3 regions of the Aureimonas sp. N4 genome follow, and region 1 is predicted to be linked to each of the others. Evidence: riboswitches for the same ligand, from Rfam matches in the RefSeq annotation. Region 1 holds a riboswitch; each other region holds the start of a gene.

Region 1 (7,809 bases):
CCTGCGTCTTCATCGTTTCCTTCCCGAGGGCGAGGCGCGAGCCGTGCTTCTCATCCTGCATGGACTCGCCGAGCACTCGGGACGCTACGCCAGGCTCGGGCGCGAACTGGCGGATCTCGGTATCGCCGTCTATGCCCATGACCATCGCGGACACGGATCGACCACCGCTCTCGACGCGCCGCTCCGCCGCTTCGGAGGGCGCAACGGCGCGGCGAAGGTTCTGCGTGACGTGCAGGCCGTGCGCCATCAGGCCGAAGCCGACAGTCCGGGAAAGCCGGTCGTGGTGCTCGGTCATTCGATGGGCGCCTATATCGCGCTCAACCATGCGCGCACCTTCGGCGAAGGTCTGGCGGGGCTGGCACTCTGGAACGCCAGCTTCGAGCGCGGCTGGTCTGAGCGGATCGGCACCGTGGCGTTCAAGGCGGAAAAGGCGCTGAAAGGTTCGGATGTGGCGAGCGCGCTCTTTGCGCGCGCCACGTTCGACGTTTGGAGCCGTTCGGTTCAGCCGAGACGCACGCCCTTCGACTGGCTGACCCATGACGAAAGCGAAGTGGACCGCTACATCGCGGACCCGCTTTGCGGATGGACGCCCACCATTTCCATGGTGGAAGACATTCTGAACTGGCAAAGCGCAGGGGCCAGTGTGACTCCGCTCGGCGATCTGCCCCATCGCCTGCCGATCCATTGTCTGGGGGGCAGCGAAGATCCGGCCACCGCGAAAGGCGCTGCGGTCCGATCGCTCGCCGCTCGCCTGGAGCAAGCCGGCAGTCTCGATGTGCATTGCCATGTCGTGCCGGGCGCACGGCACGAGGTGCTTCTGGAGATCGAGCCAATGCGCAGCGAAGCCGTCAAGCAGCTGCGCGCCTTTATCGATCGCTGCCTTTTGCCGAGCGGGCAGCGGCGTCAGAAAATCGCCTGACGGCCTGCCCTGCTTTTCGGCACGTCACGTCAGTCGGAGCAATAAAGAAGATCGCCGCCCAGATGGCAGCGGCCGATGCGCAGTTCCAGCGCCTTGTTCTGGTAGGAGTAGATCACGCGGTCCAGCGTCAGAATCGCTGCCTCACCGCTCAGACCGAACGCGGCTCGGTCCTCGTCCTCCGCCGTCGCGCTGGCAACTTTTTCCACCTTGTAGGTCGCGATGTCGTGCCCCATCCAGCGGCTTTTCGACAGCTGCACCATTTCGGCCGGGCTCATCGTTGCCGTGGCAGCGGCGACGCGGAGATAAACCGTTTCGATCAGAAACAAGCGCCCGGCATAGGTTCGACGACGTTCGAAGGTCAGGACCGGCACACGCTCCGATAGACCCAGGCGATCCGCGATCGGTGCCGGCGGAACAGCCAGGTCATGGCCCGACATGGTGACGTCGCCCGAGACGCGATTGCCCGAGCGATCGAGAATGTTGGAAAAGCGGCTGCGCGTCTTCTCCGCCTCGTAATCCACCACGACCGTGCCGCGCCCTTGATGGCGTTCCAGCAGTTTGTTTTCGGTCAGGATGTCGAAGGCTTTGCGCACCGTCCCCAAGCTGATGCCGAGCGATCGCGCGATCTCCGCTTCGTTCTCGATGAGTTGGCCGGGCGCCCAGGTGCGGGACACGATACGCGAGACGAACTCGTCCGCCACCTGCTGATAGAGCGGCCGGGTGTTGAACGATTTCGCGACCGACATCTACGTCCCCTGATAGATAACCTATGCAGGAAACATGCTTTAGGTTGCATGAAAGATCAACTAAAAAGTGCAAACCGCTGGCTAATTAGTTGCATTCAGGTTGCATCGACATGTCATCTGCGCGTGATGGCCAACCATTCCCGGACACGCGCCTCCGGTTCGGCGTGCAGGGTGATGTCTGTCACCACGGCCGCGCTATCCGCCCCATTCTGGAACACCGCATCGGCGCGCTCAGGCCGGAGCCCACCGATAGCCACCAAGGGAAGATCGCCGACGCGCTTGCGCCAGATCAGCAGACGTTCCGGCGTCTGCGGCGCCCAGGGCATCTGTTTGAGAATGGTCGGCCAGACCGGACCCAGCGCCACATAGTCCGGCCGGGCCGACAGGGCGGTTTCGAGTTCGGCCTCGTCATGCGTCGACAGACCGAGCTTGAGTCCTGCCGCACGGATCGCTGTCAGATCGGCCTCCGCCAAATCCTCTTGGCCCAAATGCACGAAATCCGCGCCCTCCTCGGCCGCCAGCCTCCAGTGATCGTTCACGACGAGCTGGCATCCATGGGCCTTGCAGACCGCCAGCGAGCCGCGAATCTCCCCGCGCAGGCGGGCATCCGGCATATCCTTGGCGCGAAGTTGCACGAGCTTGACCCCGAGCGGCACGATCCGCTCGATCCAGGCGGCATCCGGCATCACGGGATAGAAAGCATCGAGCACGAGGCGAGAGGCGCTCATAGAACCGCCTTTCCGAAAACGGGTGTCGAGGGCGCCGCCATGTCACGCGGCTCCATCGCGCCCGCTTCGAAGCTGAGCCGCCCGGCTTCCACCGCCAGACGAAAGGCGCGTGCCATCGCGACCGGATCGCCCGATGTGGCAACGGCGGTGTTGAGAAGAACCCCATCATAGCCGAGTTCCAGAGCCTCGGCCGCGTGGCTCGGCCGGCCGAGCCCTGCATCGACGATCAGCGTCACGTCGGGGAACTGCGCGCGCAGCGAGCGCAGCCCATAGCGATTGTTGAGCCCGAGACCCGAGCCGATCGGCGAGGCCCAAGGCATCAGCACCTCGCAGCCCGCCTCGACCAGCCGTTCGGCTACAACCAGATCTTCGGTCGTGTAGGGCAGGACGCGGAAGCCTTCGCCCGACAGGATGCGCGCGGCTTCCACCAGACCGAAGACATCGGGCTGCAGCGTGTCGGCATGGCCGATCACCTCCAGCTTGACGAGGTCGGTGCCCAGAAGCTCGCGGCCCATCCGCGCCGTTGTCACCGCTTCCTTGACCGTGTGGCAGCCGGCCGTGTTCGGCAGAAAGGCGACGCCGAGCGCGCGCAGCTCGTCCCAGAAGCCGGGCCCGCGCGGCGCGCTGAGATTCTGCTCGCGGCGAAGCGACACGGTGACCAGCGCCGGCTCGGCCGCGCGGATGGCCGCCTGCATGATCGCCGGCGAGGGATAAAGCGCCGTGCCCAGCATCATGCGGGAGGAGAAGGTCCGATCGTAGATGCGCATCGCGTCACCCTCCCTGCATCGGGCTGAGAAGTTCGATCCTGTCGCCCGCCGTGAGCGGAGTGTCCGCCCGCTCGCCGCGCGGCACGAATTCGCCGTTGAGCGCGGTCGCCACCGCTTCGGGCTCTACACCGAGTTCCCGAAGCAGCGCATCGAGCGAGCCCGCCTCGACCTCGCACGGGTTACCGTTCAAATGCAGGATCATGCGGCCTCCATGAGGGATAGTGCGGCGCGGGCCGCCTGCCCGGAAAGCTCGGGCGCCAGGAGAAACCCATGGCGATAGAGCCCGGTGAAGCAGACATGGCGTCCGCTCTGCGTCACGCGCGGCAGATTGTCGGAAAAAGCCGGGCGGCAGGCAGCGCCCGTTTCCAGGATTTCGGCTTCGGCAAACCCCGGATGCAAGGAGAAGGCCGCTGTCAGAAGCTCCACCGCCGAGCGTAGGGTGATCGGCCCGCCGCGCTCGCTTTCGATCATGGTCGCGCCGATCATGAAAACACCGTCCTCGCGCGGCACGATATAGATCGGCCAGCGCGGATGCAGAAGGCGAACCGGCCGGGCCAGACTGACGTCGCGGCTGCGCACCAGCACCATCTCCCCGCGCACGCCGCGAAGACCCGGCGCATGGGCCTTGAGACCTCGGCAGTCGACGACGGTGTCGCTCGACAACGCGGCAGGTTCGGCCTGCGAGCCCCAGAGAAACGTACCGCCGAGATCCTGAATGCGCCGAACGAGGGAGGCCATGGCTTGGCGCGGATCGAGATGCGCTTCGTCTTCGAAGAACAAGCCCTGGCGAAACCGCCCGGCGAGATCGGGCTCGAACGCGGCAATGCCGTCCGCATCCAGGAGGCGATGAGCCTTGGTGCGGGCGGCGAACTGGCGGAGATCGGCCGCATCGCGCGGTGCGGCCAGAACAAGCGTTCCCCGCCGCTCGACCGGCACCCGGTCCGCCCAGAAGTCAATGCCGCGCAGACCCGGCTCGATGATGGCGGGGTCCGCCGTCGCCGCCTCGCAATAGGGCGCGAGCATTCCCCCCGCGAGCCACGAGGCCGCGCGCTGGCCGAGTTCCGTTGCGGCCTCGTGCACGACGACGGACCGCCCCTCCTCGGCCAGCCGAACGGCCGTCGTCAGCCCGGCGACACCGGCACCCAGGACATGGATCACCATGCGCGCGAACGAGCGTCCGAAACGAAAGAGCGTTGCGTCGAGGTCATCATCGTCTCCGCCAAAGCGCGAGCCGCTCGCAGGACGGGAGCGGAACGCTCGCTCCAACAGGTTCACGCGCGGCGTCGGCCTCTTGGCCGAGCGGTGCATCCCTGTCGGAGGCGCAAACGCTCCATCCCTACGCCAGTGCGAACTGGATCAGGTTCGTGGGGTCGCCGGATCGTGCTCCGGCCTCTCAGTTCCGCTGCTGGAACTCCCCCTGGATGCTTCTCAGGGTAAGCGTTCGGCTGGCTCTGTCAACTCATCGCCATCGGACGGTTCCGAAAGCTGCCCGTGGTCATCGGCAAAGATCGGCCCTTTTGCGCCCGGCGCATCCGGCCCGATGGAGAGGACATGATCGGCGATCGCCTGCGCCGTCACCTCGTCGCCATTGACCACCGTATCGGCGCCCGCATCGATCAGGCGTTCGCGCTGTTCGCCGGAATGAACGCGGGCGGTGATGCGAATATCGGGGTTGGCGGCGCGCGCCGCCGCGATCATCGCGACAGCCTCGAAACTGTTGGGAAAGGCGAGCACCAGGTCCCGCGCGCCGGCAATATGCGCGGCGTCCAGCACTTCGGGCTTCACGGCGTTGCCGACCACCGTTTCGAACCCGGCCGCGCGCACCCGCGCCACACGCTTGTCGGCGTCCTCAATTACAAGAAAGGCGCGGCCGGCATCGGCCAGCCGCCGTGCGATCTTGGAGCCGACGCGGCCATAGCCGACGAGCACAAGATGATCGCTCAGCTCCGTGCGGCGCAGCGCGCCGTCCTCGATGGCCACGCTGCCACTTGGGATATGCGTCTGCTTCTCGCTCGTCTCACCAAAGGTCGTATCCTTCCCTTCTTCACCGCCGCCTTCCTGAGCCGAGCGGCCCTCCGCCTCTCGCCAGCGATCGACCCAGGCGAAAAGAAAGGGATTGAGGACGATCGACAGGATCGCGCCGCCGAGAATCAGGTTCTTCGCCTCGGGCGGCAGAATTTTCAGGTTCAGGCCCAGCGTGGCGAGGATGAAGGAGAACTCGCCGATCTGCGCCAGCGAGACGGAAATGGTGAGCGCCGTCGAGGTCGGATGACCGAACAGGCGCACCAGCGCGAAGGCGACGAGCGACTTGCCGACGACGATGATTAGCAGCGTCGCCAGCACCGGCAGCGGATCGGAGATCAGCGAGGCCGGGTCGAACAACATGCCGACCGAGACGAAGAACAGAACCGCGAAAGCATCCCGAAGAGGGAGCGAATCTTCGGCCGCGCGATGGCTGAGCTCCGATTCGCTCATGATCATGCCGGCGAAGAAGGCGCCGAGCGCCAACGAAACGCCGAAGAGCGAGGCCGCGCCGAAGGCGACGCCGAGCGCGATGGCGAGCACAGCCAGGCGAAACAGCTCGCGCGAGCCGGAGGCAGCGGTGAGTTGCAGGAGCCAAGGGATGACCCGCCGGCCGACCACCAGCATCAAGACCACGAAGATGCAGAGCTTGAAGACCGTCACGAGAATGATGCCGGGAACGCCGAAGCCCAGATCGGAACTCGCGCCATGCACGGCGGACGGGTCACCCCCCAGCGGCCCCGCGAAGGCCGGCAGCAGCACCAGCGCCAGAACCATTGCGAGGTCTTCCACGATCAGCCAGCCGACCGCGATGCGCCCGCGCGCGGTCTCGATCAACCGTCGCTCCTGCATGGCCCGCAAGAGCACGACCGTGGAGGCGACCGAAAGGGCGAGGCCGAAGACGAGACCCGCCCCCGGCCCCCAGCCCAGAAGCCAGGACAGCGCCATGCCGAAGAGCGTTGCCGCCGCGATCTGCGCGATGGCGCCCGGCAGCGCGATGGCCCGCACGGACAGGAGATCGCCCAGCGAGAAATGCAGACCGACACCGAACATCAGAAGAATGACGCCCAGCTCAGACAACTCGCCCGCCAGGCCTTGATCCGCCACGAAGCCGGGCGTGAACGGCCCGGCCGCGACGCCGGCCAGGAGATAACCCACGATCGGGGACGCACCGAGCCGATGCGCCAGCGTGCCCAGGAGAAAGGCAAGGCCCAGACCCGCGACGATGGTTTCGATCAGCGGCATGTCGTGCAGCATGGTCGACGGCTCCCGGCGTTTGAAACGAGTCCAGTGTCGAGGCGACCCTCCGGTGTTAGGCGATGGGGCCGGCCGATGCAGCAGAAAAGACGCTTCGAATGCAGGGTTTTTCGGGTGCCACCGCTCACCCTGTCGACGCCTTGCCCGGCGCCCGATGTCGCAGACAAGACACATGTCGGATTCGTACAAAGCCGACGCCGCATCCGTCATCGCGGCGGCGGTTTCGCGGGTGCGAGTGTGATGTCCGACACCGCAGATCGGATCGATCCATGCAGAAGTTTTCCGGCTTTTCCATCATCGCCAAGGCGCTCGGCTCCAACAAGGGCTGGCAAGCGCAATGGCGCGACGCGTCGCCCAAGAGCCGCTACGACGTGGTGATCGTGGGCGGTGGCGGCCATGGCTTGGCGACGGCCTATTACCTCGCCAAGGAGCACGGCATCCGCAATGTGGCGATCTTGGAAAAGGGCTGGATCGGTGGCGGCAACACGGGCCGAAACACGACGATCATCCGCTCGAACTACCTGTTCGAAGAGTCGGCGGCGCTCTACGACCATGCCGTGAAGCTTTGGGAAGGCCTGTCGCAGGATCTGAACTACAACGTCATGTTCAGCCCGCGCGGCGTGCTCATGCTCGCCCATAACATTCACGACATTCAGGTCTTCAAACGCCACGTCCATGCCAACCGTCTGGCGGGTGTGGACAACGAATGGCTGAGCGCGCAGGAGTGCAAGGACTACTGCCCGCCGCTCAATATCGACGCCTCGACTATGCGCTATCCGGTGCTTGGCGGTGCGCTCCAGCGGCGCGGCGGCACGGCGCGGCACGATGCCGTCGCCTGGGGCTATGCCCGCGCGGCCTCGGCGCTGGGTGTCGACATCATCCAGAACTGCGAGGTGACGGCCATCCGGCGCGGAGCCAACGGCGCGGTGACGGGCGTCGAGACGACGCGCGGCGCGATCGAGGCCTGCAAGATCGGCGTCGTAGCCGCTGGCAATACCTCGGTCGTCATGGACATGGCCGGCCTGCGTATGCCGCTCGAAAGCTACCCGCTGCAGGCTCTCGTCTCGGAGCCGTTGAAGCCCGTCGTGCCCTGCGTCGTCATGTCCAACACGATCCACGCCTATATCTCGCAGTCCGACAAGGGCGAACTGGTGATCGGCGCGGGAACGGACGCCTACACGTCCTATACGCAGCGCGGCGGGCTCCATATCGCCAATCACACGCTGGATGCGATCTGCGATCTCTTTCCCGATTTTCGCCGGGTGCGGATGCTGCGCTCCTGGGGCGGCATCGTGGATGTCACGCCCGACCGCTCGCCTATCCTCGCCAAGACGACGGTCCCTGGCCTGTATGTCAATTGCGGCTGGGGC
Region 2 (7,809 bases), on a different contig from region 1:
AGGGCGGACGTTGATCCCAAACCTTCACCCCGACCACCCGAAGGCGATCTATCGCGAGATCGCCAACGACGCCGCCCCGGCCCCGCGCCCCTACGTCCTGCCGCCGAGCGAGACGAGCGCGCCCATGGTGCAGGACGAAGAACAGTTCTGGACCGCCTGCGTCGGCGCGGCCTTCCTCGTCGTCGTCGTCCTGATCGTCTACGCAGCGAAGGGCCTCGCCTGATGCGCGCCGCCCTCGCCCCGGAGGTCGCCGAGATCGGCCGCATCGCACGGCATTATCTCGGCCGCGCCCTACATCTCGCCGCCGAGCTGGCCGCCGTCGCCAGCATGATCGCCGCCGTCACCCTCTTTTCCATCGCCAGCACGACGCCCGCCCCGCGCGCCGCGATCGTCATCGCGGAGGCCAACCGTTGAGCACCGCCCCGACCGAAGCCCAACAGTGCGAGGCCGTCCTCGAACTGGTGAAGGGCTTTCAAGACATGATGGCTGGCATATCGCCCGTCGTTTGTTCCGCCGCCATCGTGATCCTTGCGGCCACCGACATCGAGAGATGGGCGGACGATCCCGAACGGCTCGCCCCGACCTCGGCCCTCTTCGCGGAGACGATGATCTTCATCGCGGAACGGATGTTTGAGGCCAGAGGGTACGGCCCCGACGAGATCGCGGCCCTGACCCTTGCTCACCGCAGTCGGGTGTTGCCGGGCCATCCCGAACCGACCATCCGCCAGCATCTCGCGGCCTTCGCGGGGAGGATGGAGAAGCGCCTACGCGAGAACGATCACAAGGGCGGCTGGAGCAACGAGAAGCCCGAATGGCTGGCCGATCGCTGTCTCGCCAAAGCCTGCGATGCCAGCAAGGCACTGGACCAGCTCCGTGGCGATGGCCTGCGCAACCTTGCCGTCAACCGCGAAGCCATCCAGCGCCACACGGCCGACCTCGCGAACTACGCGATGATGCTGTGCGACGTGACGACAGACGGCGGCCTCGTGCCCGAGCCCGAGGGAGAGGCCGCATGAACCGCGAACAGCGCACCCTCGCCCGCGCGGCCCTCGGCCTGCCCAACCCGCGCCGCCAGTCCTACCGCAACCTATTCGTGATCGCCCCGCGCGAGCCCGAACAGGAGGATTGGAACGACATGGTGGCGGCCGGGCTGGCCGTCCATCGCACAGGCTCGGCCGACACCGGCCCGGCCACCTACGCCCTCACGCGCGCGGGCGCCGATCGCGCCATCGCCCCCGGCGAGCGCTTGAACCCCACAGACTTCCCACCGATCGGAGCGCACTGATGGCCTGCGAATGCTGCGACGATGACGCCCCGAGCAGCGTGAAGCTGTCCGATCTGCGCCGCCTTTACGATCTCGTGGCCGAACAGCGGACGCTGGAAGCGCTGACGATGATGCACGAAGCCGCGCCGGGCGAGCTGCCCTTGCCGGTGACGATCTTGTGCCTGCGCCAGCCCGAAGTTGCGGGGACGGACCTATGACCATCCTCGCCTTCGCCTGCCAGCGCGACACCCTGTCGGCCGCGCTGGATCGCGCCCGCAAGATCGTGGCCGCGCGCAACACGATCCCGATCCTCAGCAACTTCCTCTTGCGCCTAGACGCGGACGGAACACTGACGATCAAGGGCACCGACCTCGACATCGAAACGACCGTCCACGTCGAAAATGTGGATGTGGTGACGCCCGGCGCGACCACCATCCCGGCCCACGCGTTCGCGGCCACAGTCGCGAAGATGGCGACCGGCCGCCTCCAGATCGACGCCACCGACACCCATCTGACGGTGCGCGGCGGACGCGCTCGAACCACGTTCCCGACCTTTCCCGAGCAGGACTTCCCTGACATCTCGAACAAGCATCCCACGCACACCTTCACGATCCCGCATTTCGACCTGCGTAGGATCTACGAAAAGTGCGATTTCGCGATCTCGCAGGAAGAGACGCGCTACTTCCTGTGCGGCGTCTTTCTGCGCCCGATCGCCGGCAAGCTGGTGGCGACGGCGACGGACGGGCACCGCCTGTCGCGCCTCGAACTCGACATGCCGGACGGGGCCGGAGACATGCCCGGCATCATCATCCCCGACCGCACCGTCAGCATGTTCCGAGAGTTGGGCGATAAGGAAGACCTGCCGATCGAGGTCGACCTGTCCGAGCGCTATATCCGACTGCGCAGCCCCAAGCTGACGATCTATTCCAAGCTCGTGGACGGCACCTATCCTGACAGCGAGCGCATCATCCCGCGCGGAAACAATCAGGTCGCGATCGTGGAGCTGGACGCCCTCATGGCGGCGATCGACCGCTTGCTGGTGCTGACCGAGAAGGACACCCGGCGATACCGGATGGAGTTCACGGCCGGTCAGATCACCCTGTTCTCCAAAGGCGACAACGGCGAGGCCGAAGACACGATCGACGCCGCCTGCGACTTTGACCTGACGGTCGGCTTCAACGGCAAATATCTCCAGGACATGTGCAAGACCATGGTCGGCCCGAAGCTGCGCCTGGAGATGGGCGACGCCAGCGCCCCGCCGCTCATTCGCGACGAAGGCGACGACACCCGCGAAATCGTTCTCATGCCGATGAGAGTGTGAGCATGGCGGAACGCGCTCAAGACAAGCTCTTTCTGGACGACAAGGAAATCGCCGCCCGCCTCGGCGTGAGAGCTGCGATGTTTCCCAGCATCGCGCAGGTGTTGGAGAAAGACGGCTTTCCCCGCCGCGATCCGCTGTTCGAGGACAAGCGCTATTGGCCGGCTTGCCGGTCCTATCTCGACCGCCGCCAAGGCGTCCGTCAGGATGACGACGGGGCCTTGCCCCTCAATCCTGATGGAAAGGAAAACTGGTCATGAAAGGAACGCCAGGGCTAAAACGCCGCCGCCGAAAGGACGGCGAAGCCCTCTATTGGGTTGCCTCTGCGATCTCGCGGCAGGCAACCTCCTACCCCACGCCGACGATCCGCATCCACGCGACCGACCCGGCCGAGATCGCATCGCTTTGCCAGCGCTACACGGCAGAGCTTTTGGAGTGGATCAGCAACGACAGGGGTACCAAGCCCAAGCGGTTTGACGGCACGATGCGCGGACTAATCACGGTCTATCGCAAAAGCCCCGACAGCGCGTACCAAGACCTTAAAGCCAACTCGCGCGGCATGTACGATGAATCGCTTGACCTCTTGGAAAAGACGGTCGGCACCCGCCAGCTCGCCCGTCTCAGCGGGGCCGACTTCCGTCGCTGGTACAAAAAATTCCGCGAGCCCGCCCCGCCGAAGAAACCCGGCGAGCTGCCCGGCCCCGAGCGCATCCGACGTGCCTTTAAGGCGATGCAGCTTGTTCGGATCGTCATCAAGTTTGGCGTGACCGAGAATATCCCCGAGTGCGTCCGACTGGCGACGATCCTCGAAAACATGCGCTTCGAAGCGCCGCGAGCCCGTGAAGCCTTCGTGACCTTCGCGCAGTCGTCCGCCATCATCGCCAAGGCGATCGAGATGGGAAAGCCGAGCATCGCTATCGCCCAAGCGCTCCAGTTCGAGCTGACCCTCCGGCAAATCGACGTGATCGGCTACTGGACGATCGTAGAAGACGGCAGCAAGGCCGGCATCGTCTACCTCGGCCGCCGTTGGTCGGGCGGCCTCCTTTGGAACGAGATCGACGCGGACGGCATCCTGCGAAAGCGGACCACCAAGACCGGCCAGGAGGCCGTCCACGACACCAACGCTTACCCACTCTTGGCCCAGGTGCTGGCCCTCATCCCGCCAGAGAAGCGGATCGGCCCCATTATCACGAAGGAAAAGACGGGACTGCCCTATCGCTATCGGGACTTCGCAAACATCTGGAGACGGGTAGCGACCGAGGCCGGCGTTCCCGAGACGACCTGGAACAGAGATAGCCGTGCCGGAGGCGTGACCGAAGGCACAGACGCGGGCGTCGATCTGGAAGCCATGCGCCACCACGCGAATCATTCTCAGATCGCAACGACGGCCCGCTACAGCCGCAAAACGCTCAGCAAGACCCGCACCGTAGCATCAGCGCGCGTAGCGGCCCGCGAGCCCTCTAAGAAGGCTTAGGAACGCCTTCGGGAACACCGTAGGAACGCCTCACTAGGCCAAGCAGGCTAAAGCACTGAATTCAAAAGTGATCCCAATAGGATTCGAACCTATGACCCCCAGATTAGGAATCTGGTGCTCTATCCTGCTGAGCTATGGGACCCTGCGTGTGTTATAGCTGAGGGGGAGCGGTTGGCCAAGGGTGGCGGGGTGGTTTCAGCGGCGGGTCGGGTCGGCCTGCAGGAGAAGGATGGTGCGTCCTCCTTCGAGGCCGATGCGGATGGGGCCGGTGGCTTCATTGGACTGGGTGAGGATCGAGGCGAAGGGCACGTCGACGCGGGTCAGCGGGAAGCGCGCGCCCTCGATCGACAGACCCTCAAGATCGGAGAATTTCAGAAGCGAGAACTGAGCGCCGGGGGCTGCCGGCACGTCCTGCCAGCCGGGGCGCAGCGGCAGGGCGCGCTCGATACCGTCGAAGAGTTCGATGGTGAGGCCGGCCTCCGCCTCGCGCAGGGCGATCACGAGATGCGAGAAGGCGTGGTCGCTGCGCCCGCCCAGCGCACCGACCAGAAGCAGATCGTGCCCTCCCCTCGCCTTGGCGGCGTCGATGGCGAGTTCCCCGTCCGTCCGGTCCTTGTCCCGCGGGAAGGTCTCGCGGGGAATGGAAAGACCACGTAGGGCGAACGGCAGCTCGGACGGAGCGGAATCGAAATCGCCGATCCAGAGTTCGGGAAAGAGGCCCAGCGCGGCGGCATGTTCGATGCCGCCATCGGCCGCGATGACGCGCCGGCCCGCAAGGGCCTCGCGAAGCTCGGAGTTCGGCGCGATCGGCCCGGCGAGAAGAATGGCAAAGCGACTCATATGGGTCTGCATAGGGCGCAAGCGGCCGGGATGCCAGTGGACGAATCGAGCCCTCCCTTGCCGCCTCTCTACGCAACCTCTAGATAAAAGGCGCTCACACGGGGTGCCCTTCCAGGGGCTGAGAGGCGACGCGCCAACCCGATGAACCTGATCCGGCTCGTACCGGCGGAGGGATGGGGAGCGCCGGGGCCACGGCCCCAGCCCGTCCCGTTCGTTCGAACTTTTGGAGAACGGGATGTCTCACCTCAGTTCAGAACCGGGGACAGAACCTTGCGGCGGAGGAGCGGCGAGGGATTTGCGTTGCGGACTAGGTGCCGAGCGGAGCCGATGCAGCGCAGGGCCAAGCATCGGCAACGATGATCGGGGGCGCAAGGACCCGGCGGATCGACCCGCAGGGTTTTGGCCCCGGCTCTTAGCCGGTCTCTGCCTCACGCTGGCTCTGTCGGCGGCCTCCAGCGCCTTCGCGCAGGATGGCGCCAAGCCCGTTCTCACCGTCTATACCTATGAAAGCTTCGTGCCGGATTGGGGGCCGGGGCCGAAGGTCAAGACCGCGTTCGAGGCCGAGTGCGGCTGCGAGTTGCGTTTTGTCGGGCTGGAGGATGGCGTCGCCATTCTCAACCGGCTGAAGCTCGAGGGCGAGACGACGCAGGCCGATGTCGCGCTGGGTCTCACGGCCGAACTCGTGCCGGAATTCAAGAAGACGGGTCTGTTCGCGCCGTCGAATGTCGATCTGTCGCCGCTCGCCATTCCCGGCGGCTTTTCGGACGATGTCTTCGTTCCCTTCGACTATTCCTATCTCGCCTTCGTCTATGACACGCAAAGCGTGAAGACGCCGCCGACGAGCCTCGACGAATTGGTGAACGGCGATCCCGACCAGAAGATCGCGATCGAGGACCCGCGCACCTCCACGCCCGGCCTCGGGTTTCTGCTCTGGATGAAAGCCGTCTATGGCGATCAGGCCGAGGAGAAATGGCGCACGCTCTCGCGCCGCATCCTGACGGTGACGCCCGGTTGGAGCGAGGCCTATGGCCTGTTCACCAAAGGCGAAGTGCCGATCGTCCTCTCCTACACGACGTCCCCGGCCTATCATCAGATCGAGGAAGGCACCGATCGCTACAAGGCGGCAAGCTTTTCCGAAGGGCATTATCTCCAGGTCGAACTCGCCGGGCGGCTGCGCACATCGAAGCATCCCGAACTTACCCAGCGCTTTCTTGCCTTCATGCTGACGCCGGCCTTCCAGAAGCTGATCCCGACCGGAAATTGGGCCCTGCCCGCCACCAAACCGGCCGAGCCTCTGCCGGCGGCTTTCGAGACGCTGGTGCAGCCCACCAAGCCGCTCGCGATCGATGCCGAGACGGTGGCCGCGCAGCGCGAGACCTGGACGAGCGAATGGCTTCGCGCGCTCGGCCGCTGAGCGGCACGAGCGCCGGCGCGCTGGTGCCCGAACTCCTTCGCGTTGCCACGCGGGGCAAGAGACCGGCATGAGCGACGCGACGCCGGGCGGCACACTTTTTCTGTCACGAGCCGAGCAAGGGCGGCGGCGCGGCGCAGCCTTGGCGGCGCTCGCGCTGGTCTTGGTGTTTCTGTTCGCACCATTTCTGGTGCTCGGCGTCTCCTCGCAGAGCACTGGAACGGCACTATCGAGCCTGACGGATTCCTATCTTCTGGGCGTCATCGGCTTCACGCTGTTTCAGGCCCTTCTCTCGACTCTTCTGTCGCTGCTCTTCGGCGTTCCACTGGCGCTGGCGCTGCATCGAAGCCGCCTGCCGGGGCGCGTCCTTGTCCTGCGCCTGTTTCTTCTGCCGCAGGCGCTGCCGACGCTGGTCGGGGCGCTCGGCCTCGTCACCGTGTTCGGTCGCAACGGCGCGCTGGCTGACGCCTTCGTGTTTCTAGGCCTGCCCCGCCCGTCCATCTATGGGTTGACCGGCATTCTCGTCGCGCATGTCTTCTTCAATATGCCGCTGGTGGCGCGGGTGGCCTTGGGCGGGCTTCAGAGCGTGCCGGCGGAAAGCTGGAAGCTGGCCGGTCAGTTGGCGCTCTCGCCGCTCGCCGTGTTTCGGCTGCTGGAAGCGCCGGCGCTGCGCGCAATCCTGCCCGGCGCGGCAGCGCTGGTCTTCATGCTGTGCTTCACGAGCTTCACGCTGGTCCTGGTGCTCGGCGGTGGACCGGCCGCGACGACGCTTCAGGTCGCGATCTATCAGTCGCTGCGCTATGACTTCGCGCCCGATCGCGCGCTGGCCTTGACGCTCGCGCAGATCACGCTCGTCAGCCTGTTCCTGCTGCCGACCCTTCTCGCCCGCTCTCCCGCGGCCTCCAGCGCCTTCAGCCTCGGTGCGACGCAGCGCCGGTTCGATCCGCGTTCGCCTTGGCGCGCCGGTTTCGATGCGCTGGTGCTGGCAATCGGCCTTCTGTTTCTGCTCTCGCCTTTCGCGGCCATTCTCCAGAGCGGCTTGCGCGCCGATCTTGGCAAGCTCGTTTCCGATCCGATGGTGCAACGCGCCGCGCTGACCAGCCTCGGCATTGCGGTGGCGGCGACCGCGCTCGGCCTTGCGCTGTCCCTTGCATTGGTTCTCTCTTCCGGTTTGTCCGGCCTGCCACGTCTCGTTATCAGGCTGGTGCCGGCGCTCGGCCTCGTCGTGCCGCCCATCCTCGTCGGCGCGGGCTGGTTTCTGGCATTACGCCTGACCGGCGATGTCGCGCGCCTTGCGCCCGCCGTCGCGGTGCTGGCCAACGCCATGGCGATCCTGCCCTTTGCCACGCGCATTCTCGCGCCCGAGGCGGAGGCCGCCGCGCGGCGCGGCGGGCGGCTCGCCGCCAGCCTCGGCCTATCCGGCTGGGCGCGGCTGCGCCATGTGGAATTGGCCGCGCTCGGCCGCCCGCTCGCGCTCTCGGCGTCCCTCGGATTGGCTCTGG
Region 3 (7,809 bases), on a different contig from region 1:
GCGGCCGTGCCGGCGGCCTGTTTCGAGGCGATGACCCTGTCGAGCCTGCGGTCGCGGCTGCTGGGCGAGAGCGAGACCGCCGCCGAGTCGGGCGAGGTCGACTTTTTCTAAAGGCTTCGTTGGCTTACGTCATGCGATACGCAAGCCATTGCGCTCATGCTCCGGGCGACCGTTGCATGGCTGGCGGCTGGGCCGCCAGCGGTTTGTGCCCGCAAGGCCCACCGACGCGTCGGTGAAGGACGGGCAAGGCATACGCTCTCGAACGCGCGACACGAATCGCTGGCGCCAGGGCCTTTCCAACGAAAGCCGAGGCGGCGTTTGCGCCGGGACAACGCGGAAAACAATCCCCTCGCGCGCAAATTGATAGTCGAAGCATGTGCTCCGACGCGGCTCCATATGGCAGATGGCCAAAGCAGAAGCGAACGTCGCTGCTTCCATCAATGCCCACATTTCTTATAAAATTCATTCAACCCAGGTTCTGGCGGGCGCAGGCCGCAGCCTTTCCAGCGCTCCGGCGCTCTGGGGCAAATTGAGGCTTTTTTGCATCTGCTCAGTGGCAGCGCCGCAACATGATGACTTGATTCCAGCGAATCAAAACCGTAAAATTGGAACGATTACATTAACCTGACTTATCTTTTTTTCATCCGTCAGCTCGAAATTCCCTTGCTAAATCGTTTCAGACGCTAGGGCGTCACATTTCTTGATTTTTGACATCCCCTTAATGAGAAAAAATCGATCACCTTATATTTCAGAGATCACGATTTGCTGCAAAGCACAACGACGCGGAATGCGTCGCACAAAACAAGACGCCCAAGCACGTCCGTTACGTTCGCGTTTTCACCATGCGGAACAACAAAACTACGAGAAAAAGAACGACCACAAGACCACGTCGAATAGATTTTTGCAGTTTTCATCTTATTATTTCCAAGCATGTCGACGCAGAAAATTTCTGAGTTCCCTGCCGTAAGCTTGGCGTAAGACCGCAGGAAAAGAAAATATCTCGGTTCCTTGCATAAGTTATCCATCGAGATCCCATCATCAAATACGAAAAACGAAAAATCACAAAAACAACAGTAGCATTATTCGATAATATTTGGCGTAGCTCGATCGACCCACGCGCCTCAAAAAGCAAATCCCAAGAATGCAACCGAAAGGCGTAGATTCGGCGCGCACTCGACAGGGAAAATTGACGGATGATCAAGGTTATCCAATCCTTAATGCCGCGATTCGGATTCGAGGCAGCTTGCTTGCCGTAACGACAGACTTGGCCATAAAGCTTCCCTATCACCGCCCCCGGTATCGAGGCCCTAGGTCATGACGAAGCTTTCTTCCCTGGCTGAGATCAGCAAGGACGTCCCAGCGCTCGGCTACGCCCCCGTGGGCGGCCACGCCAAGCGCAGCCTGGACATCCTGATCGCCGTCACGGCGTTGATCCTTCTCAGCCCGCTGATGCTTTTCATCATCGTTCTGATGAAGATCACCGATCCCGGTCCGATCTTCTTCGGACACAAGCGGGTCGGCTTCGACGGACAGCATTTCCCTTGCTACAAGTTCCGCTCCATGGCGACGAACTCGGCCGAGCTTCTTCAGAAGCTTCTCCAGAGCGATCCCATAGCGAAGGCCGAGTGGGAAGCCTCGCAGAAGCTGCGCAACGACCCGCGTGTCACGCGAATCGGCCGCATCCTCCGCGAGACGAGCCTGGACGAGCTGCCGCAGCTGTTCAACGTTCTGAAGGGCGACATGAGCCTCGTCGGCCCGCGCCCGATCGTGGACGACGAGATTCCGCGCTACTCGCACCGCATCTCCGCCTACAAGCGCGTTCGCCCCGGCGTCACCGGCATGTGGCAGGTCAACGGACGCTCGGACACCAGCTATGCCGCCCGCGTCAAGTTCGACAGCTACTATGTGCGCAACTGGTCCGTGCTTCTGGACCTGCGCATTCTGTTCAAGACCGTCGGCGTGGTTCTGAAGCGCGACGGCAGCTACTGAGACCGGACGGTGGGCTTCGGCCCGCCGCAGCATTCTCGATAAGGCTTGCACCTCCGCGGGCCAGCATGTGAAACGGGTCTTGAGCGCACTCAAGGCCCGTTTTTTCATGTCCGACCGTCTCGATCGCATCGTTTCCGCCGCCCTTCGCGCCGGCGCGGCCATCATGACGATCTATGACGGCTGCATCGAAGCTGAGACCAAGAGCGACGGCTCTCCCGTGACGCAAGCGGATCGGCTGGCGGAAGCGATTCTTCTGGAAGCTCTCGGGGCCGACTTTCCGGATATCCCGGTGATCGCGGAAGAAGAGGCGGCGGCCGGGCGCATTCCCGATGTCGGCGAGCGCTTCTTTCTGGTGGACCCGCTGGATGGAACGCGCGAGTTCATCGGACGCAATGGCGAGTTCACGGTCAATGTCGGGCTGATCGAGGCGGGCGCGCCGCGCCTTGGCGTCATCTATGCCCCTTGCCTCGGCCGCGTTTTTGCAGCCGATGGCGCGTCGTGCTGGCAGGGCGAGGTCTTGGATGGCGCCATCGTAGAGCGCCGCGCCATGCGGGTCCGAGCCGCACCGGCCGAGCCCGTCACCGTCGCCAGCCGCTCTCATGCAACGCCCGAAACCGCGCGCTGGCTGACGCGTCATGCCATCCGGCATGTCGCCTGTCGGGGCTCCTCCCTGAAATTCTGCCTGCTCGCCGCCGGGGAGGCCGACCTCTATCCGCGCTTCGGTCGGACGATGGAATGGGACATCGCGGCCGGACACGCGATCCTGCAAGGAGCAGGCGGCCTCGTCACGACACCGGAGGGAGAGCCCCTGCGCTACGGCAAGCGCGACCAGCATTTTGCCAATGGCGATTTCATCGCGGTGGGAGACCCCGCGCTTCTGACGCTTTTGCGCTAGCGCATCCCAGCTGCGGCGGGCACGCCGGGTCGAGGGTTCGATCGACCAAAATTACGGCGAGCGTCAGGCCAACGCCCAGACCGCAAGGCCCGCCCAGAAGCTGGACGAGATGGCAAGACCGAGGAGAATGCCGCGCGCCGGCGCCAGGCGTTCGCGCGCATCCGAGACATCGCGTTGCGACAGATCGATCGTGCCGGTCACCAGTTCAGCCTGGAAAGGGATCATTTCGATATCTCGCTGCTATCCGCCATCGACCCGCCCCTCGCATCTCGCGCGAAGGGCCGATCCGGCGTCTTGTCTGCAAGACATTAAAAGCAGTGCTTGAAAGGAAGCTTGCGGCAATCGCTCAAATTGCGCCCAATTGACGGAAGCGACGTCAAAAATCCGCAAATGAGAGAATGTAGACAATAAAGGATAAACTTTTGCCGCGAGTCGGTTGCCGCCTTGCATCACCCAACGTACAAAGCCCTACCCATGCTGCACCGCAACGCGGCAGGGACCCTGACGACGACAGCGCCAAGAATGGACCCAAGACGATGGGCAACGTGCCGCCGCTCGAAAGCACCGCTTCGAACCTCGCTGTGATCGGAACCGGCTATGTCGGCCTCGTGTCCGGCGCTTGTCTCGCCGAAGCCGGGCATCACGTCGTCTGCGTCGATCAGCTGCAGGCGAAGATCGACATGCTGCGCGCCGGTGCCATCCCGATCTACGAGCCGGGGCTGGATGAGGTGGTTCGGCGCAATGTCGAGGCGGGTCGCCTGCGCTTCACCACCGATCTGGCGGAAGCCGTGGCGGACGCGCAGATCGTCATGATCGCGGTGGGCACCCCCACTCGCAAGCTCGACGGCAATGCCGACCTTCAATATGTCTTCGCCGCCAGCCGTGACATCGCCCGCGCCCTGACCCATCCCGCCGTCATCGTCACCAAGTCCACCGTGCCGGCCGGCACGGGGCGCGAGATCCGGCGCATCATCGAGCGCGAGAACCCCTCGCTCGATTTCGACATCGCCTCGAACCCCGAGTTCCTGCGCGAAGGCAACGCCATTTCAGACTTCATGAAGCCGGACCGCATCGTCGTCGGCACGGAGTCGGCGCGCGCGAGAGACGTGATGGAGGCGCTTTACAAGCCCTTCACCGCCCAGGGCTTCGAGCTGATCTCGACCGACATCGTTTCGGCCGAACTTATCAAATATGCCGCCAACACGTTCCTTGCCACCAAGGTCTCCTTCATCAACGAAATGGCCGACATCTGCGAGAAGGTCGGCGGCAACATCGCCGACATTTCGCGCGGCATGGGGTCCGACAAGCGCATCGGGCGCGCCTTCCTTCAGCCGGGGCCGGGCTATGGGGGCTCCTGCTTCCCGAAGGACACGCTCGCGATGGTGCATATCGGCGAAAAGGCGCTGAGCCCGGCGACGATCGTCGAAGCGGTCATCGCGGTTAACCGCGCCCGGCCGCACCGCATGGTGGCCAAGGTCGTGGCGGCGGCGGGCGGCGATGTGCGCGGCAAGACCGTAGCGCTGCTTGGCCTCACCTTCAAACCCGAGACCGACGACGTGCGCGACAGCGTGGCCGTTCTGGTGGCCGAACAGCTCGCCGCCGAGGGGGCGATCGTGCGCGCCTACGACCCGCAGGGGATGGGCCATGCCCGCGAGCTTCTGGGCGAGGCCGTCCACTATGCGCCGAGCATGGACGCCGCGCTGGAGCGTGCCGATCTCTGCGTGATCGCGACCGAGTGGCGGGAATTCTCCGAGCGCCCGCTCGCCGATTACAAGCGCGTGCTCGCCGTGCCCATGATCGTCGATTTCCGCAATGTCTTCTCGCCGGCCGAGGCTGCGGCCGCCGGGCTGGGCTATATCTCGATCGGCCGCGCGAGCGTGCCCGCGCCCGAGCTTCTGCCGGCCTGACCATCCCTGCCCCACATCCGGCCCGTCATGGCGGGCCGGTTGACAAAGCCGGGAGAGGCCGGCATCACTCATGCCATTCCGAGGGGTGCGCCTGATGGCGCTGAGATGGCGAAAGCCGAACCCTTGAACCTGATCCGGGTCATACCGGCGTAGGAACGGGAATGGGCGACGCTTCAGTCGTCTTGGCACCTTCTTCGCTTCGCTCCGGATCTCTTGCGGCCCGTTCGGGCCTGAGGAGATCGCATGGGTTTCATTCGACTGAACGCCACTGAACCGCCCTCGCGGCCGAGTGCCGATGCAGGTTCTAGCGCTTGCGCGAAGCCGAGGGCGCGGGTCCCTCGGCGCAGGGACCCAGACAGTCCGCGAGGCCATGGCGCGGTACAGTCGGCGCTTCGTCTCCGCGCCTTCCTGCTCTGGGCCTCCCACAGTTCCTTGTCTTGCCACCCGCCTCGCGAGGCCTGAGGCCATGCGCGCGCTTCGCGCCACGCTGTTCGGACTTCTGGCGGTTCTTCTGATCTGGGCGGGCTTCGTCGCGCTGGCCGCGCCGCCGCCCTATATGCTGCCCTCGCCCGCGCGCGTCGCCACAACGCTTTGGGCGCGCTCCGGCTTTCTTCTGGCGCAGGGCTGGCTGACGCTAGTGGAGACGATCCTCGGGCTCGTTTTCGGCGCTTGTGCCGGCGCGCTGGCGGGGCTCGGCACCGTGCTCTGGCCGCGTCTCGGCCGTGTCGCTTGGCCGCTGCTCCTCGTGCTTCAGGCCATGCCCGTCTTCGCTCTCGCGCCGCTTCTGGTGCTCTGGTTCGGCTTCGGGCTCGTGTCCAAGGTCGTGATGGCGGCGCTTGTTATCTTCTTTCCCGTCGCCTCCGCCTTTGCCGACGGGCTGCGTCGCACCGAGCCCGAGCTTCTGGACGCCGCAGCCCTGACCACCGCCACCCATTGGCAGACGCTGCGCTTCGTTCGCATTCCCCTCGCCCTGCCGGCCCTCGTCACGGGCCTTCGCGTCGCCGCCCCGCTCGCCCCGCTCGGCGCGGTGATCGGCGAATGGGTCGGCGCGTCGGGCGGGCTCGGCTTCGTGATGATCCAGGCCAATGCCCGGATGCAGACCGATCTCATGTTCGCCGCCCTCGCGCTTCTGGCCGCCATGACGCTGGCGCTGCGCGCGCTGGTGGACGAGTTCGCGCCGCGTCTCGCCCCCTGGGCGGCCGAAAGCGGCCCCTCACCCTTTCCCTCCCTCCTTCGAAGGAAATCGTCCTGATGCGTTCCCTCTTCGCGGCCGCCGCCCTTGCGGCCTCGCTTCTGGCAAGCCCCGCGCTCGCCGCCGACAAGCTGACCGTGCTTCTGGAATGGTTCGTCAACCCCGACCACGCGCCACTGGTGATCGCCAAGGAAAAGGGCATTTTCGAAAAGCACGGGCTCGATGTCGATCTGGTGCCCCCGGCCGACCCCTCCGCGCCGCCGCGCCTCGTGGCCGCCGGGCAGGCGGATGTCGCCCTGCACTACCAGCCCAATCTCATGCTGGATCAGGCCGGCGGCCTGCCGCTGGTGCGCTTCGGCACACTGGTCGAAACGCCGCTCAACACGGTCGCGGTTCTCGCCAACGGTCCGGTGAAGAGCCTGGCCGATCTCAAGGGCAAGCGCATCGGCTATTCCGTGGCGGGCGTCGAGGAAGCGCTTCTCTCCGCCATGCTGGGCTCGGCCGGGCTGACGCTTGCCGACGTCACGCTCATCAATGTCAATTTCGCGCTGACCGCCTCGCTCGCCTCCGGCAATGTGGACGCCACGATTGGCTCCTATCGCAATTTCGAGGCGACGCAGATGCGCCTCGAGAAGCATGAGGGCCGCTTCTTCTACCCCGAGGAAAACGGCGTCCCGGCCTATGACGAGCTGGTCTATGTCACGCGCCGCGATCTCCTGAACGATGCCCGCCTGCCGCGCTTCCTCGACGCTGTGGAGGAGGCGACGCTCTACCTCACCAACCATCCGGACGAGGCGCTTCAGCTCTTCCTGAAGGCCTATCCCGATCTGAACGACGAATTGAACCGCACCGCCTTCGCCGACACGCTGCCGCGCTTCGCCAAGCGCCCCGGCGCGCTGGACACGGCGCGCATGGAGCGTTTCGCCGCGTTCCTGAAGGACAAGGGCGTCATCACCGCCGTTCCCCCTGTCTCGGATTATGCGGTGGAGCTGAAGCGATGATCCCGGTCGCGCTCACCATTGCGGGCTCGGATTCAGGCGGCGGTGCCGGCATTCAGGCCGATCTCAAGACCTTCTCGGCGCTCGGCACCTTCGGCACCAGCGTTCTCACCGCCGTCACCGCGCAGAACACGCGCGGCGTGACGGCGGTCGAAACGCTGAAACCCGCCATCGTCGCGGCGCAGATCGACGCCGTGCTCGGGGATTTCCATGTCGGGGCTATCAAGATCGGCATGGTGTCGAGCGAGGCGGTGATCCGCGCCATTGCCGGGCGCCTGCGCGCCCATGGAAGGCGCGCGGTTGTGGACCCCGTGATGATCGCGACCTCGGGCGACCGGCTGATCGACGAGGATGCGCTGGGTGCCTTGAAAGAGGAGCTTCTGCCGCTGGCCGAGGTTCTGACGCCGAACCTGCCGGAAGCCGCGCTGCTTCTGGGCGAGCGCGTGGCCGAGACGGAAGCGGAGATGCGCGAACAGGGCCAGCGCCTCCGCGCCCTCGGGCCGCGCGCCGTCCTGATGAAGGGCGGACACCGTCAGGACGCCGAAAGCGTGGACTGGCTCCTGTCGGATGCCGGCGAGCTGCGCCTCGCCTTTCCCCGCGTCGAAACGGTCAACGACCATGGCACCGGCTGCACGCTGGCCGCCGCCATCGCGGCGGAACTCGCCAAGGGCCATCAGCTGGACGAGGCCGTGCGCGAGGCACGGACCTATCTGCAAGGCGCGCTGCAATCCGCGAAGGATTGGCGACTGGGCGGTGGGCGCGGGCCGGTGCATCATTTCCATGCCCTTTGGCCTGCGATCGCAGGGGAGCGCGCATCGTGAGCGCAGG

What was found. Region 1 has a riboswitch for thiamine pyrophosphate ahead of AUL28_RS08140 (FAD-dependent oxidoreductase). Riboswitches for the same ligand answer to the same signal wherever they lie in the genome.
Region 2: another riboswitch for thiamine pyrophosphate. It lies ahead of thiB (thiamine ABC transporter substrate binding subunit); the one in region 1 lies ahead of AUL28_RS08140 (FAD-dependent oxidoreductase).
Region 3: another riboswitch for thiamine pyrophosphate. It lies ahead of AUL28_RS02330 (ABC transporter permease); the one in region 1 lies ahead of AUL28_RS08140 (FAD-dependent oxidoreductase).

What each region holds. Positions count from the first base shown of each region.
Region 1 covers NZ_BBWS01000025.1:45,562-53,370, reverse strand. Annotated here, with positions in the region: gene AUL28_RS08165 (alpha/beta fold hydrolase) at 1-919, shown strand, start outside; gene AUL28_RS08160 (GntR family transcriptional regulator) at 949-1,665, opposite strand; gene AUL28_RS08155 (thiamine phosphate synthase) at 1,779-2,393, opposite strand; gene AUL28_RS08150 (thiazole synthase) at 2,390-3,160, opposite strand; gene thiS (sulfur carrier protein ThiS) at 3,165-3,362, opposite strand; gene AUL28_RS08140 (FAD-dependent oxidoreductase) at 3,359-4,435, opposite strand; TPP riboswitch at 4,477-4,588, opposite strand; gene ybaL (YbaL family putative K(+) efflux transporter) at 4,589-6,439, opposite strand; gene AUL28_RS08130 (sarcosine oxidase subunit beta family protein) at 6,709-7,809, shown strand, end outside.
Region 2 covers NZ_BBWS01000047.1:9,907-17,715, reverse strand. Annotated here, with positions in the region: partial or broken gene AUL28_RS23050 (hypothetical protein) at 1-14, shown strand, start outside; gene AUL28_RS15745 (hypothetical protein) at 11-223, shown strand; gene AUL28_RS15740 (hypothetical protein) at 223-414, shown strand; gene AUL28_RS15735 (hypothetical protein) at 411-1,016, shown strand; gene AUL28_RS15730 (hypothetical protein) at 1,013-1,285, shown strand; gene AUL28_RS15725 (hypothetical protein) at 1,285-1,482, shown strand; gene dnaN (DNA polymerase III subunit beta) at 1,479-2,585, shown strand; gene AUL28_RS15715 (hypothetical protein) at 2,588-2,842, shown strand; gene AUL28_RS15710 (hypothetical protein) at 2,839-4,056, shown strand; tRNA gene AUL28_RS15705 (tRNA-Arg) at 4,125-4,198, opposite strand; gene AUL28_RS15700 (thiamine diphosphokinase) at 4,252-4,896, opposite strand; TPP riboswitch at 4,986-5,087, shown strand; gene thiB (thiamine ABC transporter substrate binding subunit) at 5,330-6,310, shown strand; gene AUL28_RS15690 (ABC transporter permease subunit) at 6,378-7,809, shown strand, end outside.
Region 3 covers NZ_BBWS01000006.1:193,135-200,943, reverse strand. Annotated here, with positions in the region: gene AUL28_RS02350 (hypothetical protein) at 1-111, shown strand, start outside; gene AUL28_RS22495 (hypothetical protein) at 404-628, shown strand; gene AUL28_RS02345 (exopolysaccharide biosynthesis polyprenyl glycosylphosphotransferase) at 1,315-1,989, shown strand; gene cysQ (3'(2'),5'-bisphosphate nucleotidase CysQ) at 2,096-2,884, shown strand; gene AUL28_RS22490 (hypothetical protein) at 2,948-3,109, opposite strand; gene AUL28_RS02335 (UDP-glucose dehydrogenase family protein) at 3,421-4,791, shown strand; TPP riboswitch at 4,863-4,964, shown strand; gene AUL28_RS02330 (ABC transporter permease) at 5,258-6,043, shown strand; gene AUL28_RS02325 (ABC transporter substrate-binding protein) at 6,043-6,984, shown strand; gene thiD (bifunctional hydroxymethylpyrimidine kinase/phosphomethylpyrimidine kinase) at 6,981-7,802, shown strand; gene AUL28_RS02315 (TenA family protein) at 7,799-7,809, shown strand, end outside.